DNA from 4 places in the Parendozoicomonas sp. 2304DJ65-17 genome. Region 3 is predicted to be linked to each of the others. Evidence: predicted binding sites of a transcription regulator. Region 3 holds the regulator's gene; each other region holds the start of a gene.
What was found. Region 3 encodes LexA, which represses DNA repair genes until DNA is damaged. Its sites were predicted from a motif close to TACTGTNTANNTANACAGTA; they were not measured.
Positions count from the first base shown of each region.

Region 1: the regulator LexA is predicted to act here: its motif matches at 2,633-2,652, upstream of ACY2RR_RS20305 (peptidase inhibitor family I36 protein).
Region 2: the regulator LexA is predicted to act here: its motif matches at 3,653-3,672, upstream of ruvC (crossover junction endodeoxyribonuclease RuvC).
Region 4: the regulator LexA is predicted to act here: its motif matches at 1,863-1,882, upstream of dinG (ATP-dependent DNA helicase DinG).

Region 1 is NZ_JBYVJV010000010.1:76,035-83,914, forward strand. It holds gene ACY2RR_RS20300 (hypothetical protein) at 1-811, opposite strand, end outside; gene ACY2RR_RS20305 (peptidase inhibitor family I36 protein) at 869-2,614, opposite strand; gene ACY2RR_RS20310 (hypothetical protein) at 2,813-3,556, shown strand; gene ACY2RR_RS20315 (hypothetical protein) at 4,045-4,233, opposite strand; gene ACY2RR_RS20320 (helix-turn-helix domain-containing protein) at 4,239-4,661, opposite strand; gene ACY2RR_RS20325 (hypothetical protein) at 4,798-5,025, shown strand; gene ACY2RR_RS20330 (transposase) at 5,027-7,237, shown strand; gene ACY2RR_RS20335 (AAA family ATPase) at 7,260-7,880, shown strand, end outside.
Region 2 is NZ_JBYVJV010000016.1:4,836-12,715, forward strand. It holds gene tolQ (protein TolQ) at 1-173, opposite strand, end outside; gene ybgC (tol-pal system-associated acyl-CoA thioesterase) at 214-636, opposite strand; gene ACY2RR_RS23655 (outer membrane lipoprotein) at 787-1,251, opposite strand; gene ruvB (Holliday junction branch migration DNA helicase RuvB) at 1,261-2,268, opposite strand; gene ruvA (Holliday junction branch migration protein RuvA) at 2,293-2,904, opposite strand; gene ruvC (crossover junction endodeoxyribonuclease RuvC) at 3,076-3,600, opposite strand; gene ACY2RR_RS23675 (YebC/PmpR family DNA-binding transcriptional regulator) at 3,991-4,737, opposite strand; gene aspS (aspartate--tRNA ligase) at 4,916-6,700, opposite strand; gene ACY2RR_RS23685 (FmdB family zinc ribbon protein) at 6,771-7,043, opposite strand; gene ACY2RR_RS23690 (OprD family outer membrane porin) at 7,279-7,880, shown strand, end outside.
Region 3 is NZ_JBYVJV010000003.1:129,306-137,185, forward strand. It holds gene fadA (acetyl-CoA C-acyltransferase FadA) at 1-133, shown strand, start outside; gene ACY2RR_RS10020 (hypothetical protein) at 283-1,074, shown strand; gene topA (type I DNA topoisomerase) at 1,344-3,980, shown strand; gene ACY2RR_RS10030 (hypothetical protein) at 4,106-4,570, shown strand; gene ACY2RR_RS10035 (SulA-like leucine-rich domain-containing protein) at 4,585-5,025, opposite strand; gene lexA (transcriptional repressor LexA) at 5,054-5,677, opposite strand; gene ACY2RR_RS10045 (TetR/AcrR family transcriptional regulator) at 5,853-6,500, shown strand; gene ACY2RR_RS10050 (L,D-transpeptidase family protein) at 6,501-6,974, shown strand; gene nagZ (beta-N-acetylhexosaminidase) at 7,023-7,880, shown strand, end outside.
Region 4 is NZ_JBYVJV010000014.1:11,358-19,237, reverse strand. It holds gene dinG (ATP-dependent DNA helicase DinG) at 1-1,813, opposite strand, end outside; gene ACY2RR_RS23025 (DUF1145 domain-containing protein) at 1,925-2,215, opposite strand; gene ACY2RR_RS23020 (YchJ family protein) at 2,341-2,826, shown strand; gene ACY2RR_RS23015 (TAXI family TRAP transporter solute-binding subunit) at 3,266-4,249, shown strand; gene ACY2RR_RS23010 (TRAP transporter permease) at 4,444-7,038, shown strand; gene ACY2RR_RS23005 (hypothetical protein) at 7,035-7,478, opposite strand; gene ACY2RR_RS23000 (NADPH:quinone reductase) at 7,742-7,880, shown strand, end outside.

The sequences.
Region 1 (7,880 bases), on a different contig from region 3:
GAAGTTTCTTTTTCTTCTTCAGCTGTCGCTCAACAACAGGCTTAGGCAGATCAACAATATGTTTCATGCCACTCACATCACACCCCGAAGCTTTAACGACATTCAGCGCAAAGGTGAAGCAGTTATGAACAAAGCCTCCCCATATCCATCTCTTTTTCGCTGCTTTATTGAGATATTCATGCATTCCTTTTAAGTCCGGAACACCACCACCGTTCTCAAAGGGTTGCGGAAGCTTGTTTGCGCCCGGAGGCTGGTACACATAGCTGACATGGCCGCCCTCACCCAGATCATTTAGGTAGGTGTAAAACTGCTCTTCAGTCATAAACTCCGGGTAGTTGTCCGCATCATTGATCTGACAGAACCTATGGTTCTTATTGTCTTTATCTGAAAACGCCACAAGACAATGGAGAAAAGGATTTACCCTTGGGCCTCTGACCAACAGGATTTTAGGATTGACGTAATTCTTCAGTTCTTCCGGGGGGATACCTTTGGTATAGCGGGTACCGTAGGTATGAGTTTCCACTGTCACCACAACTTCTTTGATCAGATTAATAATCGTGCCCGGGCGCAGCTTCCCTGCCACATTGATAATAAATTGCACAAAACTCTGAGCGTAATGCCGTCTGGTGTTTCTCTGTGAAACCCGTTTTGCATGTTCTTCTGATAATGGAAAAGCACTGGCAGGAATATTGAGATTTGCTTCAGGAGGAAGCTTTCTGGCGCGCCCTTTCTTTTGGGTTCGAGTTTTAAATTTCTTAAACAGGCTGACACGTTGACCAGCCTGTGATGAACCACTTTTCCCTACTGGCATAGCGATTTCCCTATCTGAACCCTTTAAGGTTAGATAAGGAAATCATCAGCGGGTGAATTAACGACTGCCCAATGCTCCCCAGAGACCTGATTCCCACTGCCCGCCAGTCACACCAAAGTTCACATGAACAGCCGCACCAGGGTCCAGAGCCTCCCGGAACTTCTTGGCTTCTGCAGCATTCAGAGGAACATCGTAGGTTGAACCCGGGAATTCATTGGCACAGGCACTGGCACCATTCCAGGCCTCACCTCCGGCATTGGTTCTTACCCAGTTACCATTCGCCAACCGACAAGCGTATGCCTTGCTGTTTCCAGCCCAGTCCAAACGCATAAAGCGGTCACCATATTCCCAGAAGGAAACAGTTCGACCATTGGCATACGCGTTATAGGTATCTTCTGGGCCAATACCCCAGAGCTGCTTATTCAAACGACCACTGCTGCTATCAAGATCGCTCTCTTCCAGCATATCCAGACCGAAAGAGTTCACACCATTCTCAATGCCAGTGCGAGCTTCATCAGCACTCACAACATCGTGGCAGAAATTGTTATGACACTCCTGAGAGCGGGTGAAACGATCCGTCTTAACGTGGTTATCATTTACGTTAATGGATGCCACACCAATATTTCGCTCAAAGTTGCTGCCCAACATCACGTTAGTCGCTGTGCTGCAACCTGTGCTGCCGCCACTCTTGTAGAAGAATGCACGTTTGCCACTTTCCCGAATCTGATCAAAGGTCAAACTGTTTGGTACGGTCTGGCAGGAGTCAATTGTGTAAACCAGATCGCCCATCCAGGCTACATCGTTCTTCAATTGCTGATAGCCAGAATTGTCGCCACCAAAGTCATCCTGCAGGAAGAAGAACACAACGTCGTTGTCGTCTGCACCTTTTAACCAGCTATCCACTTCACCCAACATACGACGCAGGGTTGTATCTTTCTGCCCGCAATCCGTTGAGTGACAAACTTTGGTCTGGCGGTTGCCTTTACGAACATCCAGCTCAAAGAATCGTGCGCCAAGTTGCAGCTGTTCAATCATGGCTCGGCGGTGGTTAGGGCCAGGAATCAGCTGCCCACTGAAGTAAGCGGTACTGTTAAAAGCATTGTGTGAACCAAGTACAGTCGTCTGGCGAATAGGTGCCTTTGCTGTCAGAGCTTCATTGATGTCCAACGCTTTTTCGCCAGCGCTGGCAGAACGGGCAAGAACACGAACAGAGTCAATATTATCTTCCACCCAGCTACCTGGGCGTACCTCCAGATTGGAGGTGCTGCGAGTCAGAATGCGCCAGTTTTTATCTGTCCGGTGATTTGGATATTCGTACACATACACATCAGCCTTGCCTACAACCATCAAAGAAGAGGCTTTATTTCTGCCCAATGTGTAGTAGTTAAGGTCAGAGCTGAACTGCCCTTCTTCCAGGCAAAATGGTGTACCGCGAAAACCCGGGTGTTCAAACAGGCAGGCAAAGTTATCGGTATTACGGGTACGTACCTTGAATGAACTGATGCCATCGTTCAGATCATCCATTTTGTAGGTGTTGCCCATCACAACGGTTTTTTTACCGCCGTAGCTGCCATGTTCATAAATCGTGACGTAAGCATCTCCATAGAGTTTTATGGAAGAGATTTTGTCGTTACGGGAAGAGCCTATCCAGCCATTATCTCCCGTACCGTAACACCATTCGGCTCCTTCATATTCTGGGTGTTCGTAGAAGCAGACTTTGTCTTCTGCATAAGTGGTGCTTGCCAGACCTGAGGCGGATGCCATAAGAGCAAGCCCAGAGAGGAAAGAACGCAGACGCGCCATAAAAGATATCCTTCTTATTATTGTTTTTGTCTACCGTGAGAAATAAGGCCTGCAATAGCAAACGGTTTACAAGACCATCACTTACTACGGTTTTTGCAGTTTAATGATGCTTTTATGAAGGCTGAATGGCTCATCTGCCAGAATGTTAAGCAGGTTGTGAAAATAGTGAACCGCTAGACAATAATCAGGAACGATCGAATGGAATTGATCAGATGGAATGCTTTGATACTGACAACATTCTGGCTTTTAGGATGTGCAGATTCTAATCAGAGCATGGTGATTATGGCCCAGCAGGTGAGGCTAACACCGGAGCAGCATGAAGAAATCAGTAGCCACTACGCTCTTCTGATGGAAGTGCAGGACAACATCACCCGCAAATACAAAATTAATAACGACACTCAGAAATATGTTCTCAAACTCACCAACCGATTAGGGAACACTACGCCAATGTTTTCAGGGCTAAGTGTCAGTGGGGCTCAGGTAAACCTTAACTACACACTCTTGAAGTTCAGCCGTGACGACGAAATTGATAAGGATGCAATAACCGGCCTGGTCGCTCATGAGCTTGCACACGCTCAACACTACAAACTGTTGCCAACCCTTGATCTCCTGAACCTCGGGTTACGTTATTCCTCTTACGAAAAGAAATCCTCAAAGAGTAACTGGGCGAAATGGGTTCGGGCTTATGAACAGTTCACGGATATGCAGGTGATTGCCTTTGGTTATGCTGACGAGCTGATCGCACAGAAAAGAAAAACCCGTAACTACATACAGGAACATGAATTTGGTGATGCACCATTTTATGAGTTCAGTGCCTACCTAACCGAAAAGGAAATAAGGGCATTGAATTCCAGCAAAGAAGCATTCAGCAAAAAAATGGATCAGCTCCTCAAAGTACTCGAATGGGACTCTTTCCGGAATATTGCCAACCGTTTCCCATAGTATTCCAACAAATTTTCTAATGATCTAAATCCATTTCCTGTACGTAAAATCTGTAATTAAAACACTTGTTTGAAGTTGGAAACGCCCAGAATAGTGTGAGGGGGGTAATGGTCTGAGATACCGGGAGAATCCGGGAAGTCACGGGACTGTGTGGGACAAAACACCCGGAAAACCCAGTAACGCCAAGGGTTTAAGCCTGAACGAGTAGCCCGCGACGCCGATCCTTGAAATGAGACAACCGAGAAGAACCACCCGCCCGATCGCTACCAGGTAGCACCCACCACATCGATACCCGCAAAAAGCCGTAAAGCCCTTTAAACAAAGGTGTACAGAGCGTTTAACTGTCGGTTAAAGATTGTTTTCGAGAAGTGAGAACTGGGAAGCATTGGCAGGGTTTAAGATACCGCTTCCCAGTTTTAAGAATCCCCCAGAACTACAGCCTTCCGCGCAAAGGACAACCTGGAAGCACTGCAAGCGTAACTGGGAAGTCAGGTCTCATCATCCTTGTTAATATCACCCGTAAAAATCACCTGGTTACTTCCCACTATAAACACCTGCTTCAGTACGGTTGCACTTCTCGGTTCCGTGTCGTCTGGCTCATCATTTGCCGACCGGCCATCCAGAGCTTTTTGGAACAGAGATTCCAGCTTTTCCTTTTTACTTCTTCTATGGGGCATCCCTATCAGCCTTGCGCAGCACTTTTTACCAGCCGGAGCAGAACTCCCTGCTTAGTGTCTTCCTCGTCTTGTGAATAGAAATCATAAGCCGCAGCAATTAACTCACCACGCTGTGCAGGTGTCGGGCTAGAACCGGCCTCCTGCAGTGCCGTCTCCACAACCTCCACAACCTCAGCCAACTGTTTCGGCTCGATCTCTTCCTGGCTTCCATCTCGAAGCATAGAACCCTCACCTGTTAGAACCCAGTTCATGTCGACATCGCGAAAAGCAGTCGCAATACCGACCAACAGGTCAGAGCTTGGCTTATTTTTCAGACTTTTCACCTCGGAATAGGTAGATCTAGCAATATTTACACTTTCCGAAAAGTCTTTGAGATTCAACTTCTTATAGGATCGAACGGCTTCAATCCTCTCGACCAGCGTCGGCATTTCGAATTTTTCTCTTGAAAGATTCGGAATAACGACATAGATTATATCCGTGTCGGGTATCCGAACATATAAACACAAACGAATAAGTAAAACGGATATTACAGGGAAACGACTTCCCTGTAATCGGGAGCCAGCTATGGAATTACGAATCAAGCTGAGTAAAGAGCCAGGCCCAAGTCTGTACAACCAGGTGAAAGCCGGTTTTGCAGCCCAGGGCAAAACCTTCTCAGAAGCCTGTCGAGACTTGAACCTCAACCGGGAAAACACCCGCCAGGCTCTCCACGGTTTATGGAACGGGAAGGCTGCCAGGGAAGTCAGGCAGCGCATCATCGAGGCGGCAGGTTTCACCGCCCCGGAGGCGTAACATGGCCGAGTGGTTTTCAGCCAGAGATCTGGCCGGTTGCGCTGGCATGCCCAGCACCAAACGCGCAGTTCAGGACAAAGCCAACCGAGAAGATTGGCAGTCCCGCCCCCGTCAGGGCCGTGGTGGTGGTCGTGAATACCATATCGAGTCATTGCCCGCAGCCACACAAACAGCCCTGAAAATCAGCACCGCCAAAAAGGCATGCAGCACAGAGCAAGCCGCCCAAGCCGTTGCCACCGTTGCACCTGCCGAGGTCAACCCAGAGCAGGATCTGGAGCAGCTGGCCAAGCTCACCGGCAAAGCCAAGCAACGCCAGGAAGATCGGGCAGCCCTTCTTTCTGCCCTGGATGAGTACTGCCAGCAGCACCCTACCAAAGGCGCAGCGATCGAAGCCCTGGTCAACGACTACCAGCAGCAAACCATCGAACCACTGCCCGGCATTCATGGCCGCATTAAAAAGGTGAATCGTGCCAGCCTGCTTCGGTGGCAGAAGATCGTAACCGAGAAGGGGTGGTCAGCTCTGAGCGGTTGCTACAAGAGCGGCAAGGAAGGCAAAGGCTTTTTCGATCTCAACCCAACTGCAGCCGAGATCCTGCTGGGCCTGTTGATCGAACACCCACACGCCAAACTGAAAACCCTGCACAAAGCGCTGGGTTATATGTTGGAAGAGAAGGGCCTGCCCCTTCCTGGTGAATACGCCACAGCCGATTGGATCAAGAACTGGAAGGCTCGCAACCCTCGCCTGTTCCTGAACCTGATCGACCCCGATGCCTACAAGAACAAATACATGCCTGCTTTGGGCAGTTACTCGGAAGATGTAACCCGTCTGAATCAACGCTGGGAGTTCGACTCCACCCCCGCCGATGTCATGTTCACAGACGGCCGGTTCAGCATCATCGGCATTATCGACATCTACAGCCGCCGTGTGCATCTGGAAGTGCGCAAAACATCCAATAGCCAGGGAGTGGCCGGAGTCCTGCGCCGGGCGATCATCGACTGGGGCATCCCTGAAGTTGCCAAAACCGATAACGGCTCCGACTACGTTTCCAATCACATTAAAACGGTATTAAGGGCTCTTAAAATTGAGCAAGTGCTATCCGATCCGTACTCCGGTGATCAGAAGCCACACATCGAGCGTTTCTTCCACACCATCAGCCACGACCTGATGGAACTGCTGCCCGGCTTCATTGGTCACAACGTCGCAGAGCGCAACAGCATCGAAGCCCGCAAGAGCTTTGCCCAACGTCTGACCCTGAAAAAGCACAAGGGCGAAGTCATTGAAAGCACCATGACTTCCTCGCAATTTCAGGAGTGGACAGATAACTACCTCAAGAACCACTACCACAACAGAACGCACGGTTCGATCGGCTGCACTCCGGTAGAGAAAGCCCGCGACTGGCGCGGCAATATCCGCCGGGTAGAAAACGTCCGTGCCCTCGACATGCTGCTCACCCCAGCGATCGACAAGGTTGTCCAGAAGAAAGGCATTCAGCACGACGGCCACTGGTTTGTTTGCCCCGATCTTCACGCCCACCCCACCGGCAGAGTCAAGGTGCGGGAAGACGAGAAGGACATCGGCATCCTTTATGTATTCGATCGGGACTCCGGTGAATACCTCGGCCAGGCATCCGATCCAGCCATCACCGGCATCAACCGGCAGGAAGTGGCAGGCATTGCCAAGAAGCGCAGCCAGGAAGCCATCATCGAGGCTAAGGAAGTCACCAATAAGATCATCAAAAAGCACCGGGTTGGTATCCGCCAGGTTGGGCTGGATATGGTCAACAAGGCCAAAACCGCCAACGTGGCCGAGTTCCCCAAACCTTCTGTATCTCACGACACCAGCCACCTGTCAGGCGCAGCGGCCGCAGCTGCTGATGCCAGTGCAGAACGGCCTGTGCATCCAGAACAAAAGATGCCCGCCTACATGGCAGACCAGAACCACATCAAACAGCTGGTTGAAGAGAAAGCCAAGCCACTGGCAGAAACCCCTATCGATCGCATGCGTCGCTGGATTCTGCTGGAAGAAGGTGTGCAGGCCGGGCGGTCGCTCAGTGAAACAGACCAGAAGTGGAAAGCCAATTTCCAAACCACTCACGAATTTAGCGGCATGCACATGATCTATCAGGAAGAAGGCCGCAAACCATTTTTCATAGAGCAGCGCCAGAAGGACAAGGAAGCTGCCCGCAAACTCGCCACGGATCGGCACCAATAAAAAGCACGGAGAAAACTAAACCATGAAACACGCTATCGCCCTTGTCACAAATATCGTCAACCTCAGTTCGTTGGCGCAAACGGTCATTAACCGCCCCCCAGAAATGGACGGCATGGGTCTGATATGTGGCCCAACCGGTTACGGAAAAACCACTGCCATCTGCTGGCTGGGCAACCGGATCGACAGCTACTACCTGCGGGCCCGCAGTACCTGGAGTCCAACCACCATGCTGCAGCAGATAGCCACAGAGCTGCTGATCGAGCCAAGAGGCAACCGGGACAAACTCATGGACGAGTGCATCAAGCGATTGATGGAAACCAACCGCCCGCTGTTTATCGATGAAGCCGACTACCTGTTCGACTCACCACGTTACAGCGACGAAATGCTAAACATTCTGCGGGACATCCACGACCTCAGTCGTGCGCCCATCTTCATCATCGGCATGAAGGATATCGAAACCAAAGTGCGCCGCATGGATCAGCTGGACGGCCGCATCATCCAGCGCATGACCTTTCTGCCCGCAAACTTCTCTGATGCACGCCTGGTTGCGGAAAGTATCTGTGAAGTGGAAGTCGCCGACGACCTCCTGGATGTCCTGCACGGTCAATCTGGCGGATCTATCCGCCTGCTCAAGTCTGGTCTG
Region 2 (7,880 bases), on a different contig from region 3:
CAGAAACGATCTTCAAAGGTGACCGCTGACTGACGTGCATTACGCAGAACAATAGCGCGCTGGACAATAAACACCCAGGACACCACCGAGGCCGCCAGCAGCATCACCAGCACAAACTGAACTACCCAGCCGGCATTCAGCACCAGCGCCCACATTGATGTACCTTCTGCCACTCTTTCCTCACTTGCCCGATTCGTTTAAAGCAAAAAAATTTCAGGATTTTACATCCTGCGATGATAACAGCATCGCTTGACGCACGTTGACCGGCAACCCGACCGGACGAAGACTGTTGGCACTGACACAGGCAATGGCAACTTTACCTTCACAGAGTTTCTCTTCACCACGCCAGATAGACTGAATCATATCAAAGCCAGCACGCCCGCGACGGGACAGGCTAACTGTTACATTCAAAGCATCATCCAGTTTGGCAGGCTTGAGATAATCAACCGAGGTATTGCGCACAACAAACAGGATGCCGTCATGCATCAGTGCTTGCTGATCGAACCCAAGACTGCGCAGATATTCTGTCCGGGCACGCTCCATAAACTTCAGATAATTAACGTAGTAAACAATACCGCCGGCATCGGTATCTTCATAATAAACACGCACCGGCCAGTTAAAAACGTTATCAGCCACAGCCACACCTCTGCTTGAAAAGGGTTCAGTGAAAACAGAAAAACGAACCCCTGACAGGCGTTATACCACGGAAAATCATTTTGTAGTGCCATCTATACAAAATGATACATCTACAAAATGTCTTAATTTCTTGAACTGTTAAACATCAGGTCACATGGGAACAACGCGACTGGTACCATTCTGTGAATAAATACGCACATGCTCGCCATTCTGGAACACCATATTCGGATCCACTTCCTGTACGACAGAGATCAACTGCCCGCTAGTCAGGCGAATGGTGATATTCACGCCCTGCTTACGGGTTGCTTTCTCTTCAGCCATATTCCCGAGAAGACCACCAAGAACAGCGCCACCAATAGCCGCTATATCACTGCCATGCCCGCCACCAATGCCACTGGCAGCAATACCACCAACTGCACCACCGGCAATACCACCAAGACCACTTTGACTCCCTTCAAGAGTCACAGCCTTGAGCTCAATAATGGTGCCTTCCTGTATTGTCTGAATCGTACGAGCTTCGCTCTGGGAATAGACATTGGAAGTCTGGCTTGACTGGCAACCAGCCAGAACAAAAGTGCTGGCAACGACAATAGGCAATAAATATTTCTTGATCATGACAGTTTTTTACTCACCACCGAATGAAAGTCCAAAGTGCTCATAAGCGTGGCGGGTAACCACCCGCCCGCGAGGCGTGCGCATAAGATAGCCTTGCTGGATCAAATAGGGCTCAAGAACATCTTCAATAGTATCCCGCTCTTCGCCAATGGCAGCAGCAATGCTGTCGACCCCAACCGGGCCGCCATCAAATTTTTCAATCATCGCCAGTAACAAACGACGATCCATATGGTCAAAGCCCTGATTATCCACATCAAGCATATTCAGAGCGGCATCAGCCACCTCACCTGTCACCTTACCGTTCGCACGCACTTCTGCAAAATCCCGTACCCGTCGCAACAAACGGTTAGCAATTCGTGGTGTACCACGGGCACGGCGGGCGACCTCTCCAGCCCCCTCTATTCCCATATCCATACCAAGGATCTTTGCGGAACGTTGAACGATGGTCGTCAAGTCAGCAACGCTGTAAAACTCCAGTCTTTGAACAATACCGAAGCGGTCACGAAGTGGAGAAGTCAGTAACCCCGCACGAGTCGTTGCCCCAACAAGAGTAAAAGGTGGGAGGTCAAGCTTGATAGAACGAGCAGCAGGACCTTCGCCGATCATAATATCCAGTTGGTAATCTTCCATGGCTGGATACAACACTTCTTCAACCACCGGGCTGAGGCGATGAATTTCATCAATAAAGAGAATATCGTGAGGCTCAAGATTGGTCAGCATGGCAGCAAGATCACCGGCCTTTTCCAACACTGGTCCAGAGGTAGAACGCAGGTTTACTCCCATCTCGTTGGCCAGAATATTAGCCAGCGTGGTTTTACCCAAACCCGGCGGACCAAATACTAACGTGTGATCCAAAGCATCCTGACGCAGACGGGCAGCCTGAATAAAAATCTCCATCTGCTCCCGCACTGCCGGCTGACCAATATAGTCATCCAGTTTGTCCGGGCGAATCGCACGATCAACGCGATCTTCGAGTGGCGCTTCCTGCGCCGAAATCAGTCGGTCACTCTCTATCATGTTCGCTTTCCTGCCTGCTCCTGCTTACACCATCGCCTTGAGAGCCTGACGAATCAACTCATCAGTACCTAAAGATTCATCCTGAACCGCAGAAATGGCCTTACTGGCCTCCTGCGGACGATACCCAAGAGCAACCAGTGCACTAACCGCATCCTGAACAGGATCATGGCGCGGTGTTACAGCAGCAGGTTTACCAGCCGCAGCCATTTCCAGAGGAGCCAAGGCTGATTGCCACTCATCCAGACGATCCTTCATCTCAACAATTAAGCGTTCCGCAGTTTTCTTACCAACACCAGGAATACGTGTAAGCATGGAGGCATCTTGCTCATGAACGCTGCGAGCAAAAATTTCCGCTTCCATACCGGAAAGAATTGCCAACGCCAGCTTTGGCCCAACACCATTTACCCGAATAAGTGTACGGAACAGTTGTCGCTCACTTTTATCTGCAAAGCCATAAAGCAACTGCGCATCTTCCCGAACCACAAAGTGTGTCACCAGAGTGGTTTCCACACCCACTTCCGGCAGGCGATAGAAAGTGCTCATGGGAGCTTCCACCTCATAGCCAACGCCATTCACATCCAACAGCAGTTGAGGTGGATTTTTTTCAATCAATATACCGCGCAGTCTTCCAATCATATTCCCACACTCTCCCAAGTAGGAAGGAGGTAAAACTCAAATGCTGAAAACCTGAGGTTGTATTGCTGATTCAAAGGCTAGGATGGCCTGAGAGCGACCCAGACCATGGTTGGTCTGAAGGAGCGGAAACAGCAATACAATTTCAGGTTCTACTTCAATTCTCGATAAAACTTAACGCAAACGACCACGAGCAATCCGACGCCCACCAGTACTCGCCATACCTATCAAACCCTGCCGGGTATGAGCGTGACACAAAGCCACCGCCAAAGCATCCGCCGCATCCGCCTGAGGTTTACGATTCAGTCGCAACATAGACATCACCATATGCTGCACCTGTTCCTTATCCGCAGAACCAGTACCCACCACAGCCTGTTTCACCTGACGGGCAGAATACTCACTAACAGGCAAATTGTTATTCATTGCCGCAACAATGGCCGCACCACGAGCCTGACCAAGCTTCAGAGCAGAATCCGCATTCTTGGCCATAAACACCTGCTCAATGCCCACCATCTGTGGCGACCAGGCTGCAATCACCTGATCAATACCATCGTACACCTGCTTCAAACGCTCAGGCAGCTCCCCTGGCTGAATACGAATACAGCCAGAGTCAACATACTCAATAGTTTGCCCGTTATGATTGATCACACCATAACCGGTTATTCGAGACCCCGGGTCAATACCTAGAATGATCGCCATGCCTTTACTTAAACAGCCCTCAGCTAAAAAGATGGTTTTTAGCAAACAGTAATACTGTTTATTTTTACAGGTATTTTGCGATGTGTGAAGCACGACAGGAAAAACAACTTACAAAGCACAGATAAGCTGTAACCAAAAGCAACAGGCGTTTTAGCTGGCAAGGATTAAGCTATCGGCATCACTTACAGGCAATGCATTAGAGGCTTGCAGGTCATGAAGGAATGGTTGACACCACTGGCCGTTGTCACAGCCATGACTGTTATTCTTTTTATTATCACACTGGGGGTTAATGTTTTATGAAAGCGAAGAATACAGAAAGGATCGAGACAGGAACTCTACAAAAAACAAATTCCCGGCTTTTTACCAAACAGTAAAAAGCCGGAAAGACTATCAGCCCAGCTGCTCCATCACTTCAGCAGAGATATCTGCGTTAGTGTAAACCTCCTGAACATCATCCAGATCTTCAAGACGGTCGATCAGCTTCAGAACTTTTTCTGCACCGGCAACATCCAGCTCTGCCTTGGTAGAAGCGATCATAGCCACTTCACCACCAGCAGGCTTCAGACCAGCCGCTTCCAGAGCGTCTTTGACTGACATGAACTCAGTCCACTCGGTCAGCACCTCAATGGAACCGTCGTCGTTAGTGACAACGTCTTCAGCACCGGCTTCCAGAGCGGCGTCCATCACCTGCTCTTCATCTGCGCCTGGCTCAAAGAAGATTTGACCTTTCTTTTCGAACAGGTAGGCGACAGAACCATCAGTTCCCAGATTGCCACCGTGCTTGGAAAACGCGTGACGCACTTCGGATACTGTACGGTTACGGTTGTCACTCAGACACTCAACCAGTACAGCCACACCACCAGGACCGTAACCTTCGTAGGTGATTTCATCCATATTGGAATCATCATCACCACCAGCACCACGGGCGATCGCACGGTTGATAGTGTCGCGGGTCATGTTGGCACCCAGCGCCTTATCAACAGCCGCACGCAGACGAGGGTTATCCTCAACATTGCCGCCGCCAATTTTGGCAGCAACAACAAGCTCACGGATAAGTTTGGTAAAAATCTTGCCTCGCTTGGCATCCTGCGCAGCCTTGCGATGCTTGATGTTGGCCCATTTACTATGACCGGCCATCGGCAATCCTCGAAAATACGAAAAACAATCATTATATCGCGATCACGGCGTACAGCCTAGACAGAGCGCAAGAACAGGCCAATCTCACAATACAAAAACACAAATTAAAAAGCCGGAGACAGTTCACACCATCTCCGGCTTCATCACTTAACCTAACGTTTAGTGGCTAGTCGCGCCTTTAATGACTGGTCGCAGACGCTGCATCACGACGAATACGAATATTCAGATCATGAAGCTGCTGCTGATCAACCGGGCTTGGAGCCTGAGTCAGCTGGCAAGCGGCAGACTGAGTTTTCGGGAAGGCAATAACTTCACGAATATTGTCAGTTCCGGACAGCAGCATGCACAGGCGATCCAGACCAAAGGCCAGTCCCGCGTGTGGTGGCGCACCAAACTTCAGGGCATCCAGCAGGAAGCCGAACTTCTCGCGCTGCTCTTCTTCCTGGATGCTCAGCACACGGAAAACCGCCTGCTGCATATCTTCTTTATGAATACGGACGGAACCACCGCCTACTTCATAACCGTTGATAACCATATCGTAAGCACGGGACAGAGCGGCTTCAGGATTCGCTTCCAGCTCTTCTGGTGTGCAGGTTGGCGCGGTGAATGGGTGGTGCAGGGCTGTCAGGCCGCCCTGGCTGTTTTCTTCAAACATTGGGAAGTCAACAACCCACAGAGGTGCCCATTCACAGGTGTACAGATCAAGATCTGCACCCAGCTTGCAGCGCAGTGCGCCCAAAGCATCGTTAACAACAGTAGCACTGTCTGCGCCAAAGAAGACGATATCGCCATTCTTGGCTTCCAGACGATCCATGATGTTCATGGCAACTTCTTCGCCCAAGAACTTCAGGATTGGAGACTGCAGGCCTTCAACACCATTTTCCAGAGAGTTGACCTTGATCCAGGCCAGACCTTTCGCGCCGTAGTTACCAACATATTTGCCGTAGTCATCAATCTGCTTACGGGTCAGCTTCTCAGCACCACCCGGCAGTTTCAGAGCTGCAACGCGACCTTTTGGATCATTAGCAGGCCCCTTGAAAACTTTGAAGTCCACTTCAGCGACCAAATCATTAATATCCGTCAGCTGCAGCGGAATACGAAGGTCAGGCTTGTCAGAACCATACAAACGCATAGCATCAGCAAAGGTCATGTGCGGGAATTCACCCAGATCGACATTCAGCAGTTCGCTGAACATTTTGGTAACCATCTCTTCAGTGGTACCCATAACCTCTTCTTCGCTCATGAAAGAGGTTTCGATATCAATCTGGGTAAACTCTGGCTGACGCTCTGCACGCAGATCTTCGTCACGGAAGCACTTAACAATCTGGTAGTAACGGTCAAAGCCGGACACCATCAGCAGCTGCTTGAACAACTGAGGGGACTGAGGCAGTGCATAGAAAGAACCCTGGTGTACACGGCTTGGAACCAGGTAATCACGGGCACCTTCCGGAGTAGCTCGGGTCAGTACAGGGGTTTCAATATCCAGGAAGCCCTTGCCTTCCAGATAGTTACGCACCAGGCGAGTGGCCTTACTGCGCATAATCAGCTTTTCCTGCATCTCCGGGCGACGGAGATCCATGTAGCGGTAACGCAGACGAACATCTTCACCTACATCGGTGTAGCCATCCAACTGGAACGGAGGAGTCTGCGCACCATTCAGGATTTCTACCTCTTTGCCCAGCACTTCGATCTCACCGGTGGACATATTGGGATTGATGGTACCCTCCGGACGGGGGCGTACCAAGCCGGTGATTTTCAGTACGTATTCGCTACGGGCTTTGTCTGCCAGCGCGAAAGCTTCTTCGGTATCCGGATCAATAACGACCTGGGCAATACCTTCCCGATCCCGCAGATCGAGGAAGATAACCCCACCATGGTCACGGCGGCGATGCACCCAACCACACAGTGTTACAGTTTCGCCGTTATGGCCCAGATTCAGATCGCCACAATAATGGCTGCGCATGGTTAACCTCGAACTCTTGCTTGATGCCGGCTAATGCCGGGCCTGACTTTTTCTAATCCCAATCTCAGGTTCAATCGCTGGTTGCCGCGCAGGAACCGCAGCCGCTCTTGGTATCTTTACTAGGACAATGATTATCGGTTGTTGCCAGATTTTTCTTCTGCTTGCCTTTAAAGTCGGTCTCATACCAGCCACCACCTTTCAAGCGAAAGGACGGAGCAGAGATCTGCTTCTTAAGTTCTGGCTTGCCACAGTGGGGACAATCGGTCAGAGGCGCATCACTGAATTTCTGGATAGCCTCGTGGGAGCCCCCACAATCCTGACAAAGATACTCATATATAGGCATGAATTAAGCGCCCAAAAAGCCTGTTCTCTAAAATGACCGGGCATTATCACAAGGGAAACAGGGATTGTCATCACTGTTTTGCTCCCATAGGCCATCAGATTAACCACACCCTCAACATTTCCGCCACCAAAACATGCGGATAACCCATAGCGAATTTGCACAAACTACAGTCATTGTCTATTTCATAGCCTGCACGATCTGCAAGATCATCGGAATGAACTGGAGTAGAACCACAATGCTAACAAAAGCGACGGTAAGTCAGGGTGGAACAGCAATTCGGCTGGCAGCCATCACTCTCGCATCAGGATTGGCTGCACAACCTGCTTTGAGCCGTGAACAACAGGAAATCGCCAAGCAGCCGGACAACATGACCGATATGCTCACCCATATGGTGAATGAAACAACAGTTGATCTCGGCCTGCGCAACTTCTACTTCAACCGTGATTTTAAAGATAAAAGAAAAAATGGTAGCAACACATTACCCGGCTCTGCGGAAAGCTGGGCTCAGGGTGCACGGGTTGACCTGCAATCAGGGTATTTTGCAGACATCATCGGCTTTGATGCTTCCTGGTTTGGTGCATTAAAACTTATTGGGGAAGACGATAAGTTTGGTTCCGGAGCCCTGAGGCAAAAATCATCCAAAGTGAAAAACGGCAAAGTCGTGGCAGACCAGGAAAGCTACGACAAACTCGGCCAAGCCTATCTAAAGGCCCGGTTTGGCGATGACCAGCTCAATGCCCACCTGAAAGCTGGCCGTATGGTTCTGGACACTCCACTCCTTAATGACAGCGATGCACGTACCACCCCATCCAGCACACAAGCCATTCTGGCAGAACT
Region 3 (7,880 bases):
TCTGGGTTGTTCCGGCGCTCGTATCACCGGTACTCTGCTGAACGTTATGGAAGGTCAGGGTGCGACTCTGGGTCTGGCTACCATGTGTATCGGTCTGGGTCAGGGTATTGCGACTGTGATCGAAAGAGTGTGATTGAGCAGGTTTATCCCTCTTAATTTCCTCTAGGAAAATCAGCCCGCTGTTTCAGCAGCGGGCTTTTGTGTGTCTGCCTGTTTTCTTTGCCAAGGAACTGATTGCATTCTTAACTGTGAGTGTCAGGGATTGATCAAGGGTGCAGGTGTATGGATTTTCTTTCAGGAGTGGCGGACCGGTTTAAGGCGGTCGAAGATCAGTACAATCAACGCATTGAGTTGAATGAAAACAAACATCTTGCCCGGCTGAAATCCCTTTCCAGCCTTTTTCTTTCCTGGGTTGTTGTAAAGCATGAGCCTGATGGAAAGCTTCACATGTATCGTGCTGATGGCCCTTCGGGTAATCGTGCACCTGATACGGCAATCTATAAGCGATCGGCGAGCAATGTAAGTGATCAGGTTTCCCTTCATTCAGTTAAAGGTGGCGCAAACCCTGCGGTAAAGGTGCCTGCAACCGTTGATGAAATGAGTGCTTACTGCCTTGATACTTTGAATCGGGAAGATGACGACTTTTTAGATCATGATGCAGATATGAAAAACGAAGCCAGTAATGTGGTGTGGAAAAGCGGCTTCGGGCGTGAGCAAATGCTTGAGGTTAAAGAAAAAGTTACTGAAGAGCTGAAGGCTAGATACCGTGGGGCTCACATTGAGGATTTTGTGCAGCTCGTTGAGATACTTGAGGTAGGGGAGCGGACAGGGCATATCAGGGACAGGCTTAATCACCTCTGCGAGGAAAAGTATGAAAGCTGTGGTGGTGATGTTGAGAACTTTGCCCTGGAAGTTGGTGGTCTGGCCCTTGATGAGGGTTCGGTGGATGAGGTTCTGGGTGAGGGTTTCCAGAATGAACTCTATCGACAGGAGTTTAAGAATCGCCTTTCTGAATTTGTGAGCGGTGGGGATGCCAGAGAATATTTTTCAAATATTCAACAGCGAGCGCAATAAAACAAAATACTCCCAGAAATCTTGTCTGATTTGAAAAGAGCTGTGTAATCTATAGGCAAACCTTTCTGTAGTCAGCAGTGTTCGGTAGATGATATTCGTGAATTTATAGGTGCTTGTAGAGCGGGTTATGCATTATTTTTAGATGTTTCTTGCAAAAGAACCTTGACCACAGGCACGGTAAAAAATATATAGTTGTGCAAATTTTTTTGATTCTCCCTCTCGGACATTTGCCCGAACGGGTGACAATACAGGATGTGAGTTGATCGTTTATGGGTAAATCTCTGGTTATTGTGGAGTCGCCTGCCAAGGCGAAAACCATCAATAAGTATCTGGGCAAGGATTTTGTGGTCAAGTCCAGTGTTGGGCATATCCGCGATCTTCCGGTCAGCGGTGGCCAGCGCAAGCCCGTTGATGCCAAAGCCAGGGCCAAGGCTGCGGCTGAGACTCGTAAATTGTCCCCGGAACAAAAAGAAATTCGCAAAAAGGAAAAAGCCCGCCAGCAACTCATTGAGCGCATGGGCGTAGACCCTGAGCATAACTGGAAAGCGAAATACGAAGTTCTTCCGGGCAAAGAGAAAGTCGTTGATGAGCTTCGCCGTCTGGCCGCTAATGCAGACACTGTCTACCTCGCAACGGATTTGGACCGCGAAGGGGAGGCCATTGCCTGGCATTTGCAGCAGACCATCGGTGAAGGCGTTGCTGACTATCGCCGGGTCACCTTTAACGAAATTACCAAGGCGGCAATTACAGAGGCTTTTAAAGAGCCTGGTGAACTGAATATTGATCGTGTGAATGCTCAGCAAGCCCGTCGCTTTCTCGACCGGGTTGTGGGCTACATGGTTTCGCCGCTGCTCTGGGCAAAAATTGCCCGGGGATTGTCTGCAGGGCGTGTTCAGTCCGTTGCTGTTCGTTTGATTGTTGAGCGTGAACGGGAAATTCGTAAGTTTATTCCTGAGGAATTCTGGGAAGTTTATGCGGATCTGAATGCCACTGGTGGTAGCAGTGTACGCTTTCAGGTTGAAAAGCAGAAAGGTGAGAAGTTCCGCCCAGGCAATGAAGAACAGACGAATGCCGCAGTTGCCGCGCTCAAATCTGCCAGCTTCGATGTTGCCAGCCGTGATGATCGCCCGACAACCACGAAGCCACCTGCACCTTTTATTACCTCAACCCTGCAGCAGGCCGCCAGTACCCGTCTAGGTTTCTCGGTTAAGAAAACCATGACTCTGGCTCAGCGTCTCTATGAAGCCGGCCACATTACCTATATGCGTACTGACTCTACCAACCTCAGTGCAGAAGCCGTTGGTGCGGTGCGTGATTATATTGATGACCATTTTGGTAAAGACTATCTGCCGGATAGTCCACTGGTTTACTCCAGCAAAGATGGCGCGCAGGAAGCTCACGAGGCCATTCGTCCTTCCGATGTGGCTGCGGAACCTAAGAAGGTAAAAGGCCTTGAGCGTGATGCTGAACGCTTGTATGAATTGATCTGGCGCCAGTTTGTTGCCTGTCAGATGCCAGCGGCTCGTTATCTGAGTACCAGTGTTATTGTTAAGGCTGGAGACTTTGAGTTGAAAACCCGTGGCCGTACGCTGAAGTTTGATGGCTTTACCAAGGTATTGCCACCAGTGTCCGGAAAAGCGGAAGATGTGATTCTGCCGGAGATGAAAAAGGGCGATATTCTTGATCTGCAGAAGCTCGACCCGCGTCAGCTGTTTACCAAGCCTCCTGCTCGTTTTTCCGAAGCTGCCCTTGTGCGTGAGCTTGAAAAGAAAGGGATTGGTCGTCCATCAACTTATGCTTCCATTATCTCCACCATTCAGGATCGGGGTTATGTCACCCTGAAAAATCGTCGATTCTATGCCGAAAAGATGGGGGATATTGTTACCGACCGGTTGGTGGAAAACTTCCATGACCTTCTGGACTACAACTTCACCGCCAATATGGAAGAGGATCTCGACCATGTGGCGAATGGGGAATCTGACTGGAAAAATCTGTTAAACGGTTTTTATAAGAATTTCAGTAGCAAGCTGGAACAGGCTGAGCAGAAAGAAGGCGGTATGCGGGCTAATGAGCCTGTAATGACAGATATTGAGTGCACTGACTGTGCGCGTCCTATGCAGATCCGTACTGCAAGCACAGGCGTATTCCTGGGTTGTTCCGGTTATGCGTTGCCTCCCAAAGAACGTTGCAAGAAAACTATGAACCTTGTTCATGGCGATGAAGCCATTAATGCGGATGATGAAAACGCCGAAGTAAACGCGCTGCGCGCCATGCACCGTTGCCCGGTCTGTTCTACAGCTATGGAAAATTATCTTCTGGATGAGCAGAGGAAGATCCATATTTGTGGTAACAATCCTGATTGTTCAGGATATGAGATTGAGAAAGGTCAGTTCAAGATTAAGGGCTATGAAGGCCCGGTTATTGAATGTGACAAGTGCGGCGCGGATATGCAGCTGAAATCTGGCCGCTTTGGTAAGTACTTTGGTTGTACTGCTGAAGAGTGTAAGAACACCCGCAAGCTGCTCAAGAGTGGTGAAGCTGCACCACCAAAGATGGATCCGGTACCTATGCCGGAACTTCAGTGCGTGAAAGTTGAGGATCATTACATCCTCCGTGATGGCGCTTCCGGACTGTTCCTGGCCGCCAGTAAGTTCCCGAAGAACCGGGAAACCCGAGCGCCACTGATTAAGGAGCTTCTGCCCCACAAGGATGCTATCGATAAGAAGTATCACTTCCTGATGTCTGCACCTGTTGCAGATCCTGATGGTAACCCAACAATGGTGCGCTACAGCCGTAAAACCAAGCAGCAGTACGTTATGACTGAGGTGGATGGTAAGGCCAGCGGCTGGCAAGCCTTTTACGTTGATGGAAAGTGGGATATCAGGGATAAGCGTAAGAAGAAATAACTGATCTCTCTTGATTGAAAAGATGGCCATGCATTTCTGCATGGCCATCTTTTTTTGTATCGTTATAAAGGCTGAAATTTGTACCTGATAACGATACTCTGCATGCACTTGGAGAGGGGTATGGCATGAACGAGAAGTTGCAGAGTTTTACTAATAGCAAACTGGTGATGGCGCAATCAGCGCTGAATGCCATGAAATCCGAGCAGGGAATCAGTCGGGAGAGTTTTCGACAGGCTTTTCTTTTTCATATTCATGGTGTGGTGAGTGGTCTTGCAGGAGAAATCCTGGAAGCCAGCTTAGTGCAGGTCGGTAAACCTGTGGAGCTTGCTGAAGCAGAACGCTTATTGAGAGAGCGCAATGTTCTTTCCGGCGGTATTCAGCAGATAAGAAACCTTGTTGAGCATGGGTGGCTGGGCCCTGTTTTTGAGGACTTCAAACTGGCTCAGTTAACGGTAGAATTGCCTGAAGCACAGGCTGTTAATGTGATTGCCAGCTCTTCCGGAGCTGGTTCTCGTGGGAATGAAGCTGAGACTATCAATTCTGTACGCCAATTGGTGCAGGATGTACGAGGGCAGCTGCAGGAGTGGTAATAACTCCTTTAGTTTTAACCTTTGCGTTGTCTGATAATAATACCGGCACAATCCCCGGCAGAGGCTGACTGCTCAAGTTGTGCCATGGCATCTTGATCAATACCGTGAGTCCAGCTGATAACTGTGTGGCTGTTACCTGCAGCAAGGACTTTGTTGCTGAGTTTCAGGCAGCCTTCATTATTATCTGCGGTGAGCAAAAGAAGGTTATTAATAACAACTCCGGTAGTTTTCAGCCATTGGGCTATGTCCTTGGCTTGCAGGTTCGTACAAACCAGAGTGAGCCAGCGATGGTCATGACTTCTGCTTAACTGTGTCAGCATGGGCGCAACCAGTGCCGCCATGCTAAATCCCAGTGACGGAAGGATAACTTCACTGATACGCTCTTCCATAGCAGTTGAGGAAGATTGTTCTGTGGTATTGGACCAGTTTTCAAAAAGAGTATTTTGAGTCTGCATGGTGTAATCCTGCCGTGCTGGGTTGGTGTCAGTGACGAATGACGCCGACGCTCAAGCCTTCAATTTCCAGATGCTCATGAGACAGATCAACTTTGATAGGTTCAAAGTCGCTGTTTTCCGGGTGGAGCCAGACAATGTTTTTCTTGCGCTCAAAACGTTTGACTGTCACTTCTTCTCCCAGGCGGGCAACAACAATCTGGCCATTATGAATGTCTGTGGTCTTGTGCACGGCCAGCAGATCACCATCCATAATGCCAATATCTTTCATGCTCATGCCTTTTACTCTGAGCAGATAATCAGCCTTTGGGTGGAAGAAATCGGGGGAGAGGGTGCAGTGGTTTTCGATATGTTCCTGAGCAAGGATGGGTGAACCTGCGGCAACTTGTCCGACGATTGGAAGGCCGGATTCCGCAGGTTGTTCCTGCGACTCATTGGCAGCGTCAGCTGGAATGCGAATGCCGCGGGATGTTCCGGGAATAATTTCAATAGCGCCTTTGCGGGCAAGGGCTTTTAAATGATCTTCTGCCGCATTGGCAGACCGGAAACCCAATTGACGGGCAATTTCCGCACGGGTGGGAGGAAAGCCTGTTTCATCAATGTGACTCTTGATGACATCCAGAATCTCGGATTGTCTTTTGGTCAACTTGATCATAATTTTATCAATCTGTGTTTTTATACAGTACCTGTGATTATATACAGCTTTTTTGTTTCTGCAACAAACCGTGTATGAAATTAGGCAGGAATAAACGGGTTGTGCTTGACAGGAACGGTGTTTGAATAAAACATGTGTTTAAAACATTTGTTTTGTTCGAGTGGGGTTTCAACCAATGGCACAAGCAGACACAGTAGAACGGATTCTGGATGCAGCAGAGTCTCTGTTTGCCGAAAAGGGGTTTTCAGAAACATCTCTTCGAACCATCACGAGTCGTGCAAAAGTGAATCTGGCAGCAGTGAACTACCACTTTGGCTCGAAAAACGTACTTATTCAAGCTGTCTTCACCCGTTTTCTTGATCCATTTGCTGAAGGGTTGGGGAAACGCCTGGATCAAATTGAGAGTGCAGGTGAGGAGCCCGGTCTGGAAGAGCTTATCAGTATGCTCTTTACCGAGGTTCTGCGGGTAAAACCCAGAGGGCAGAATGACCTGAAAGTCTTTATGAGGCTGCTGGCTTTAGCCTATGCTCAGGCACAGGGGCATTTGCGCAAACATCTTCAGGCTATTTACGGTCACGTGTTTACCCGTTATTTCCGCCTGCTGGTTAAGGTTGCACCAGACCTGCCAGAAAATGAACTGTACTGGCGTATTAACTTTATGATGGGTTCTGTTATTTTCACCATGTCGGACTTCGACACCCTCAATGCCATCAGTGAAGCTGAAAATGGTACAACAGCCACTATTGAAGATACCCTGAAGCGTTTAGCTCCATTCCTGGTATCCGGGATGCGTGCTCCGCAACCCGCTGAACTGGAGAAGTAAATGTCGATCACAGTCGATATTGGCAAACAACTACTGACTTTCAAAACGGATGAAGTTGTTCGGCAATGGTCTGTGTCTACCGGTCGAAATGGGGCAGGGCAGTTAAGTGGCAGTCTGCAAACTCCTTTGGGCAAGCATTATATCCGGGCAAGAATTGGTGATGATCTGCCTTCGCATGCGGTTCTGAAAGGGCGTCGTTTTACCGGAGAAATATGGACCCCCGAACTTCACAGCGAACAGCCGGGCAGGGACTGGGTGCTGGGTCGGATTCTCTGGCTTTGCGGCAAAGAACCCGGATTTAATCGTCTGGGTGATGTCGATACCCAGCGCCGGTATATCTATATCCATGGAACACCTGATTCCGAGCCGATGGGAGTTCCTCTTTCCCACGGCTGCATTCGCATGAATTGTGATGATCTTCTTGAGCTGTATCCATTGACCTGCCCCGGGATGATTGTCAACATCCACCAGTAGAATGCGATAAACCTGAACTCCTATCCAATGTCTGTGCAGAGGTCTTACATGTCTGATTGTCTTGAAGGGATGCTGGTATTTGATCTGGAAGGTCAAAAGCTGACGGACAGGGAAAGACATCTTTTAACTCACCCCGCCATAGTTGGGGTTATCCTCTTTGCCCGAAACTTTCAACGCAGGAATCAAATTATTGATCTTATTGAAGAAATACGTTCGATAAATTCAGACATTCTGGTAATGACAGACCAGGAAGGCGGTAGGGTTCAGCGTTTTCGTACTGATGGGTTTACCCAGGTTCCTGCGATGGGAGTGATCGGTAAACAATGGAGAAAAGATTCTGACCAGGCTATCTCTCTTGCCCATGAAACAGGATGGCTGTTGGCCAGTGAGCTTCGTGCTTCTGGAATAGATCTTGGCCTCTCTCCTGTGTTGGACCTTGATCGAGGCATCAGCCGGGTCATTGGTGATCGTGGTTTTTCTGCAGATCCTGAGATTGTTTCCAAGCTGGCGGCTGCTTTTATCTCTGGGCTGCATGAAGCAGGAATGGCTGCTGTAGGCAAACATTTCCCTGGCCATGGTGGGATCGGTGTTGATTCTCATATTGCACTTCCCGTTGATTGCCGATCATTTGCTGAGATTGAAGAAGATCTTTTGCCTTACCGTAAGTTGGTTCCAAAAGGGCTGGATGCAGTGATGCCAGCACATGTGTGCTTTTCCACTGTTGATGATCAGGCTGCAGGTTTTTCTGAATACTGGTTGCAGAAAGTTTTGCGCGAAGATATTAACTTTGAAGGTGCGGTGTTCAGTGATTGTTTGAACATGGCCGGAGCCAGTGTTGCCGGAGATATTGTCCAGCGATCAGAGAAAGCATTGCTGGCAGGATGCGATGCGATACTACTGTGTAAT
Region 4 (7,880 bases), on a different contig from region 3:
GCTTGCCCTCATCAATACGCTCCCTGTGCAAACGCAACAACTCCTGTTTCGAGTAATCATCCTGCATCATTACCCGCTCGCGCTCCTCCCGACTGAGTCCGAAGAACACATCCTTCATCTGCCTGCGTGAAGAGAACAACACCAGAGTTCCCTGTGCGAGTTCCATCAATTTGGGAAGAGTTTCTATCAATTCATCGGTGTGATCACTGGCACGACTTGGATCTGAACTCATATCCGGAATCACCAGCGTACCGGCCTCATTATGATGAAAAGGACTTGGCACACTTTCACAGCGGCTTTCCGAAGGAACCCCGGAACGAATGCGATAACGGTCAAAACGCCCAAGGGCTGCCAGTGTTGCTGAAGTGACTACCGCTCCCCAGGCATGATTCCAAAGCACATCTCGCAACAAGCTACCAGCAAGAATCAAACTGCTGGCTACTGTTAAATCCTGTGCTCCGTTATATTCATTGTGCTCAATCCACCGGGCTGATGGTGGTTGCCCTTCCACATCAGGCTGACTCCAGGATAACCAGAGTTCCTGATTACCCTGCAAACGAGCAAGAAGAGAGCCAATAGGAGGAAGAATCTGCTCCGCCTGTAACGAGTCGACACCGGGGTCATCACCATCCAGAGCCGCCTTCAGCTCACTGACAATTCGATCCGCAAGATCGGAAGAGGCACTGAAACCAGCTTTCATCTTGCCGGCCATTTCCCGAATACTTTCTGGTACTACACCATCCGGCAAACGGTAAACCATAGATCGACCAGTTTCTGACTCATTCGCCGATTTGAAATCTGCAATAGATAGCAGAGCTTCACGCATTAAAGCCTGCTCGTCTTTTAATTCCTGAAACTTACCTTCCAGCTGCTCAAACCATTCACCAATCTTTCCGGGCAGAGCATGGGAACCCAGGATTTTCCCTAGCAATTTGGCCGATTGATCCAGCCAGCGAGCCGTGTCGTTTAACCGGGATTCATGGGCAAAGTGGCTGATAGCCTTATCTGGCAGGTGGTGGCCTTCATCAAAAATATAGAGACAATCTTTGGGAGCAGGAAGAATTGCGCCGCCGCCGAGCATCAAATCCGAGAGCACTAAGTCATGGTTGGTGATAATGACATCAACCTTATCCAGTGATGCTCGCGCCCGATAAAACGGACAACCATTAAAGTGCGGACATTTAGGCCCCGTACATTGAGCATGAGTGGAGGTCAGGGCCATCCAGTCCTGCTCATCTATGGTGTCTTTCCAGCTGTCACGGTCTCCATCCCAGGTACCGGAAGCCAGGTGGGTAACCATAGTTTCGTAAAACTGGGTGGATTCTTCATCCAGATCAATCTTAAAACCTTCCTCAGCAAACAAAGCCATTGTCGCCGAATTAGCCTGGGTGCTCTGAAGCAATGTGTCGAGTTTTTGGACACAGATATAACGCCGCCGGCCTTTTGCCAAGGCTACTGTGAATTTCAACCCGCTATGCTGACTGATTTCAGGAAGATCTTTATTAAGAATCTGTTCCTGCAACGCCACCGTGGCTGTGGCAATCACGAGGGTTTTATCTGCTGCCTGAGCGAGGGGAATGCCGGCAAGGGTATAGCCCACAGTTTTACCGGTACCGGTTCCTGCTTCAATCACACAGACCGCAGACTCTGAAGTGCGCTTGCCTTCATCATCCATATCAATCACGCCGATTGTCTTGGCAATTTCAGCAATCATGATTTTCTGTCCAAGGCGAGGCTTCAGTTCTTTTTTATCTAGGAACTGACTGTAGGCTTTCTGGATTGTCTGGCGAAGAGCCGGTGCCACCTGGGACATGAAGGAAACCGCAACTATGTAATCGAACGGGGAGGTAGCAGTATACCTCCACTGTATAAATGTGCAGTAGTAAATAATTTAAAAACCTGCCCGGAAAGGCAGGTTGGAAAACTAGGAAGAGGCTTCCATTGCTTTAACATCAGTCTGCTTTTGCAACATGACAGCCATGTGGAAAAAGCCAAAAATAAGAATCTTGATGTTATCTGATGCCAGATGTTCACTCATTTGGCGAATACGCTTTTGCCAGATAACCACCTCCAGCAAATGAGCGACGAAAACCAAACCGCCCAGGGCTGGAACAATCGTATCCAAAGGGGCTGGCCAGGAAGTAAAACCAGTGGAAATAACAGCTCCCCAAAAGAAAATGGTAACCAGCTGCCCAATCGCCAGCATTATCTTCATATATCCCCCGTAATCACTACCAATTTGTCGTTTTATTCCATCTCAACTCTGTACTGCTGCGCTGACTATAACCCGTGCATTATCCGTTTCACAAATGCATACCATCTGCTGTTATTCTTATAACTATGACTGAATTATCTTCATGCCCCTGTGGCTCAGAAACCGCTTACGACACATGCTGTGGCCCTCTTCACAAAGGGGAAGCCCGTGCGAAAACAGCTGAGCAGCTGATGCGCTCTCGTTATGCTGGCTGGTCCCTCGGTTTAATTGATTATTTGTTCAATACCACCTGGCCCAAGCAGCAGGCAGGCTTGAAACGGGATGAAATGCAGGACTGGGCAGACCGCACCCAATGGGTCAGCCTGTCAATTCTCGATACTATTGACGGTACAGAAAACGATGTTAACGGTGAAGTGGAGTTTCTGGCTCGCTTCCAGCTTCCTCCGGTTGAGGCCATCCAGGAACATAAAGAACGCTCCAGTTTTGTAAAAGAAAATGGCATCTGGTTTTTTGTTGATCCAACCCTGCCAATACAGTCAGTAAAAGCCCCAGGTCGCAATGATCCTTGCCCGTGCGGCAGTGGCAAGAAACACAAAAAATGCTGTGGATAAACTGACTTCCATCAACATTTCAAAAAAATAGTCCACGTACTATCCACCAGGGAGGATTATTTCCTCCTACTAGCATCCTGACTGTGGTCAGTGCCACGTTGAAAACGCAACAAAAAGTTGTATTTTGTACCTCACCCAATCAGCTTTTTGTTTGTTTTTTAAACACTTTACAGGCATCTGAAAACAGCCCGAGTATTCACTCTAGGTACTGCTTACTGTTAGGATGCAGGCATGGGTCAACATAGACCTAATTCAAAATTAGCGAAGATAGCGTTATTTAGGGTGCACATTTGGCATCAGCTCTTCGCAGACAAAGAGATACAGAGATCATTCTCAGCGCTCTCCGGAATTAGTCAGTATGCAGCACGAATGGATACTGACTGGATAACAAGCTTCAACCGGGAGCGAAATAACCATTAAAAAAACCGGGGGACATTATATGTCTTTACTGAAGAAACTCTCATTTGCGGCCATCGGTGCAGGTTTATCCGTTGCTGCTATTAGCACCCCTGCCACTGCGGCACAACAGCAATTTGTCACCATTGGTACCGGCGGCGTAACCGGCGTTTACTACCCTACTGGTGGTGCTATCTGCCGTTTGGTTAACAAAGGGCGTAAAGAGCATGGTATTCGTTGCTCTGTTGAAAGTACCGGCGGTTCTGTATACAACCTGAACACGATTCGCGCTGGCGAAATGGATATGGGCATTGCTCAGTCCGACTGGCAATACCATGCCTTTAACGGCACCAGCAAATTTGAACAGAATGGTGCAAACAAAGACCTGCGTGCTGTCTTCTCCATCCACGCAGAACCTTTCACAGTTGTTGCCCGTAAAGATTCCGGCATCAAGAACTTTGAAGACCTGAAAGGCAAGCGCGTAAACATCGGTAACCCAGGTTCCGGTCAGCGTGGCACTATGGAAGTGGTTCTGGATGCCTGGGGCATGAAAACCTCTGACTTCAAACTGGCCACTGAGCTGAAAGCTGCTGAGCAGTCCAAGGCTCTGTGTGACAACAAGATCGACGCCATGGTTTACGTGGTTGGTCACCCAAATGGCTCCATTAAGGAAGCAACTTCTTCCTGCGACACCGTTCTGGTTAATGTTCAGGGCCCAGCCATCACTAAGCTGATTAACGATGCTCCTTACTATCGTGTAGCCACTATTCCTGGCGGCATGTATCAGGGCAACCCTGAAGACACCACCACCTTTGGTGTGGGCGCAACTTTCGTTTCATCCACTAACACTCCCGATGCATCTATCTACCAGATCGTGAAGTCTGTATTTGATAACTTTGATGATTTCCGCAAGCTGCACCCTGCCTTTGCCAACCTGAAGAAAGAGGAGATGGTCAAAGATGGCCTCTCTGCACCTCTCCATGCCGGCGCTGCCCGGTACTACAAAGAAGCCGGTCTGCTGAAGTAACCCCGGTAATGGTTCCGGGATTAACCCCGGAACCATCTGCTCCTCATGCCCCCGACCTGCATGAAGGATTCACCAGTAACTGATCTGGATAACCTCCTCAGAGGTTACTGATGTCAACCTGGATTACCGATCTGACACGGTGCCATAAGCACTGTTTATTGCTTTTCGGTAACCCCTGGCCAGGGTAACGAACTATGTCTGACATACCCCTATCAGGACAAGAACATTTGCCTGACAACAAAACAGTTGAAAAAAGCGCGTCTGAGATTGTTAACGATGCTGACACCGGGGCTCGCAATCCCAGAGGTGTTGCTGCCCGCATTCTGACTGCTACAGCTCTTTGCTGGTCTTTATTCCAGCTGTGGTACGCATCCCCCTTACCTTTTGAGCTGAACTTTTTCATCCTGAACGACACTGAAGCACGCTCCATTCATCTTGCTTTTGCCGTGTTCCTGTCGTTTACCGCATTTCCTGCGTTCAAGCGCTCTCCCAAGAGACACATACCTATTCATGACTGGGTGCTGGCACTATTGGGAAGTTTTGCCGCCGCTTATATTTATATTTTTTATAACTCTCTTGCCGAGCGCCCCGGAGCGCCAATCACCGTTGATATTGTTTTTGCGGTTATTGGTATAGTTCTACTTCTGGAAGCAACTCGCCGGGCTCTTGGACCACCACTTATGATGGTTGCCGGTATTTTCCTTCTGTACACCTTTGCCGGCCCTTATATGCCGGATGTCATTTCTCACAAAGGTGCCAGCCTGAATAAAGCCATGTCTCATTTCTGGCTAACTACAGAAGGGGTTTTTGGCGTTGCTCTTGGTGTATCTACAAACTTTGTCTTCCTGTTTGTATTGTTTGGTGCCTTGCTGGAACAGGCTGGCGCAGGTCAATATTTCATTCGGTTATCTTTCTCTCTACTCGGACATTTGAAAGGCGGGCCAGCTAAAGCGGCTGTTGTATCTTCCGGTTTAAGTGGCGTGATTTCCGGCTCCAGTATTGCCAATGTTGTAACTACCGGAACGTTCACCATTCCGCTGATGAAGCGGGTAGGATTCCCAGCCACCAAAGCAGGTGCCATTGAAGTGGCAGCTTCCACCAATGGTCAGCTGACACCACCAATTATGGGTGCTGCGGCTTTCCTGATGGTGGAATATGTTGGTATTCCTTATATCGACGTTATCAAGCATGCCATCCTGCCAGCAGCTATTTCCTATATAGCATTGTTCTACATTGTGCACTTGGAAGCAGTGAAAGCAGGCATGGAAGGCATGCCTCGTGAACGCAGCCTGAGCCGTGCAGAATGGCTGCTGGTGTTTATGGGCAGCTTCCTGACCATGTGTCTTGTTGGCGCACTGGTTTATTTCGGCATTGGCTGGATAAAAGACGTTGCTGGCGATGCATCCCTGTGGGTTATCGGTGCACTGGTTTCTGCAACCTACATTATGTTGCTGTGGCTGGCTGCCAAATTCCCGGATCACCATGAAGATCATGAGCTGACCATCGCGCCACGCATTCGTACGACAGCCCTCAGCGGCCTGCACTTCCTGTTACCGGTTGTTGTGCTGATCTGGTGTATTGGTAAGGAGCGCTTGTCTCCTGGCCTGTCAGCGTTCTGGGCAACCATGTTTATGATTGTCATCATTCTTACCCAACACCCTATTCTTCGCTTCTTCAGTGGCGAATCTGAGGTGCTATCTGGGATTAGGCAAGGGATGATCGATCTGTTTAATGGCATGGTTTCCGGTGCCCGCAACATGATTGGTATCGGTGTTGCCACAGCAGCAGCCGGCATTGTTGTCGGTACCGTCACCCTGACCGGCATCGGCCAGGTTATGACCGAATTTGTTGAGTTGGTTTCTGGCGGCAGCGTGCTGTTAATGCTGATATTTACCGCAGTTATCAGCCTGATTCTGGGCATGGGTCTGCCAACAACAGCCAACTATATTGTTGTATCCAGTCTTATGGCACCGGTGATTGTCAGCCTCGGAGCTTCCCACGGACTGATCGTACCACTTATTGCGGTGCATCTATTTGTGTTCTATTTCGGAATACTGGCTGACGATACACCGCCGGTTGGCCTTGCAGCTTATGCTGCTGCAGCCATCGCCAAAGGCAATCCAATCCAGACCGGTATACAGGGCTTCACCTACGATATCCGTACCGCCATTTTGCCGTTTATGTTTATCTTCAACACTCAGCTGCTGTTGATTGATATTGGCAGTATCTGGGAACTGCTACTGACCATATTCAGCGCACTCGGTGCCATGCTGGTATTTGCAGCAGCAACTCAGGGTTTCTGGCTGACCAAAACCAAATGGTACGAAACTATTGGTTTGCTGTTGATTGCCTTTACCTTATTCCGTCCAGGCTTCTGGTGGGATATGGCTTGGCCGGAATACGAACAGCATCCGGGCAGCGCAATTACCCAACAGGTGATGGCTGTTAACCCAGGAGAAAACATGCGTTTGCGGGTTGCCGGTGAAGACTTTACGGGTAAGTATCAAGAGAAGACCGTTCTTCTGCCTGTGGGCGAAGAGGCTACTGGTGAAGACAGGTTGTTCACCATGGGATTGGAGCTGATCACCAGCGATGATGGCAAGACCATTGTTGATAATATCGGTTTCTCCAGCCCTGCTGAGAAAGCCGGTATCGACTTCGACTGGGAAATTCTCAACATTGAGACTGTCAACGACCGACCACCACGCCAGCTGATGTTTATTCCTGCACTTCTGCTATTGCTTGGTATCGCACTGATGCAAAAGCGCAGGAAAAACCAAACCGCTTAACGGTTTTCTGAAGCGACAATGTCCAGACGACAGACAGTGGAGTCTCCCTCCACTGTCAGTCTGGGAGTTATTACAACCCCCTGATTCAACGCCCCTTTACCGACTTCTATACGGTGTTGATTCTGATAATCTTTACAGCGAAAAATTGAACTGATCAGTGTGAGATTCACTGCAATCCATTCCCCCACTACAACAGACTGAACCCCGATATCTCCTGAGAACACCCGGGTGCTGACGTCAGATGTCATATCAACCGGCTCATCGTAAACAAGCATAAAGCCTTTCAGACGAGCTTCCTGGGCTTCACTCATATTGAGATAAACAGGCATGGTTTTCGGAGGGATAGATCCATCCGCCCGAACAAGATTTCCCAGAAACATAAAACAGAGGACAAACCCACACAGGGTAAACAGATATGGATGGCGCACTTCCCTTTCCATGGCAACTCCTCGACGTCATTCTGCCATTTTCTTTGCCATTGCCGGAGACTGCGCTACACCGGTCAAGTATTAATGACACCGCTCTCCAGAGCGGTCTACTTCTACTGTAGACGGCATTTTTCACACGTAAACCCCGGGTTCATATCCAGGGTGAGCGATGACAGGCAAACTGCTGATGAGATTGAAAATATTGATTCAATCACCATTTGCTTCCACATCTGTCACAGGTATTCTCAACACAATCCGGGACAGGTATCAAAATCATGACAATGAAAACTATCCGTCAGCATGAACACGGCAATATTGATCTTCTCAAGCTGGAAACCGTTGAAATACCCACCCCATCTACCGATCAGATACTGGTCAAAATGCACGCAGCAGGCGTGAATCCTGTAGACACCT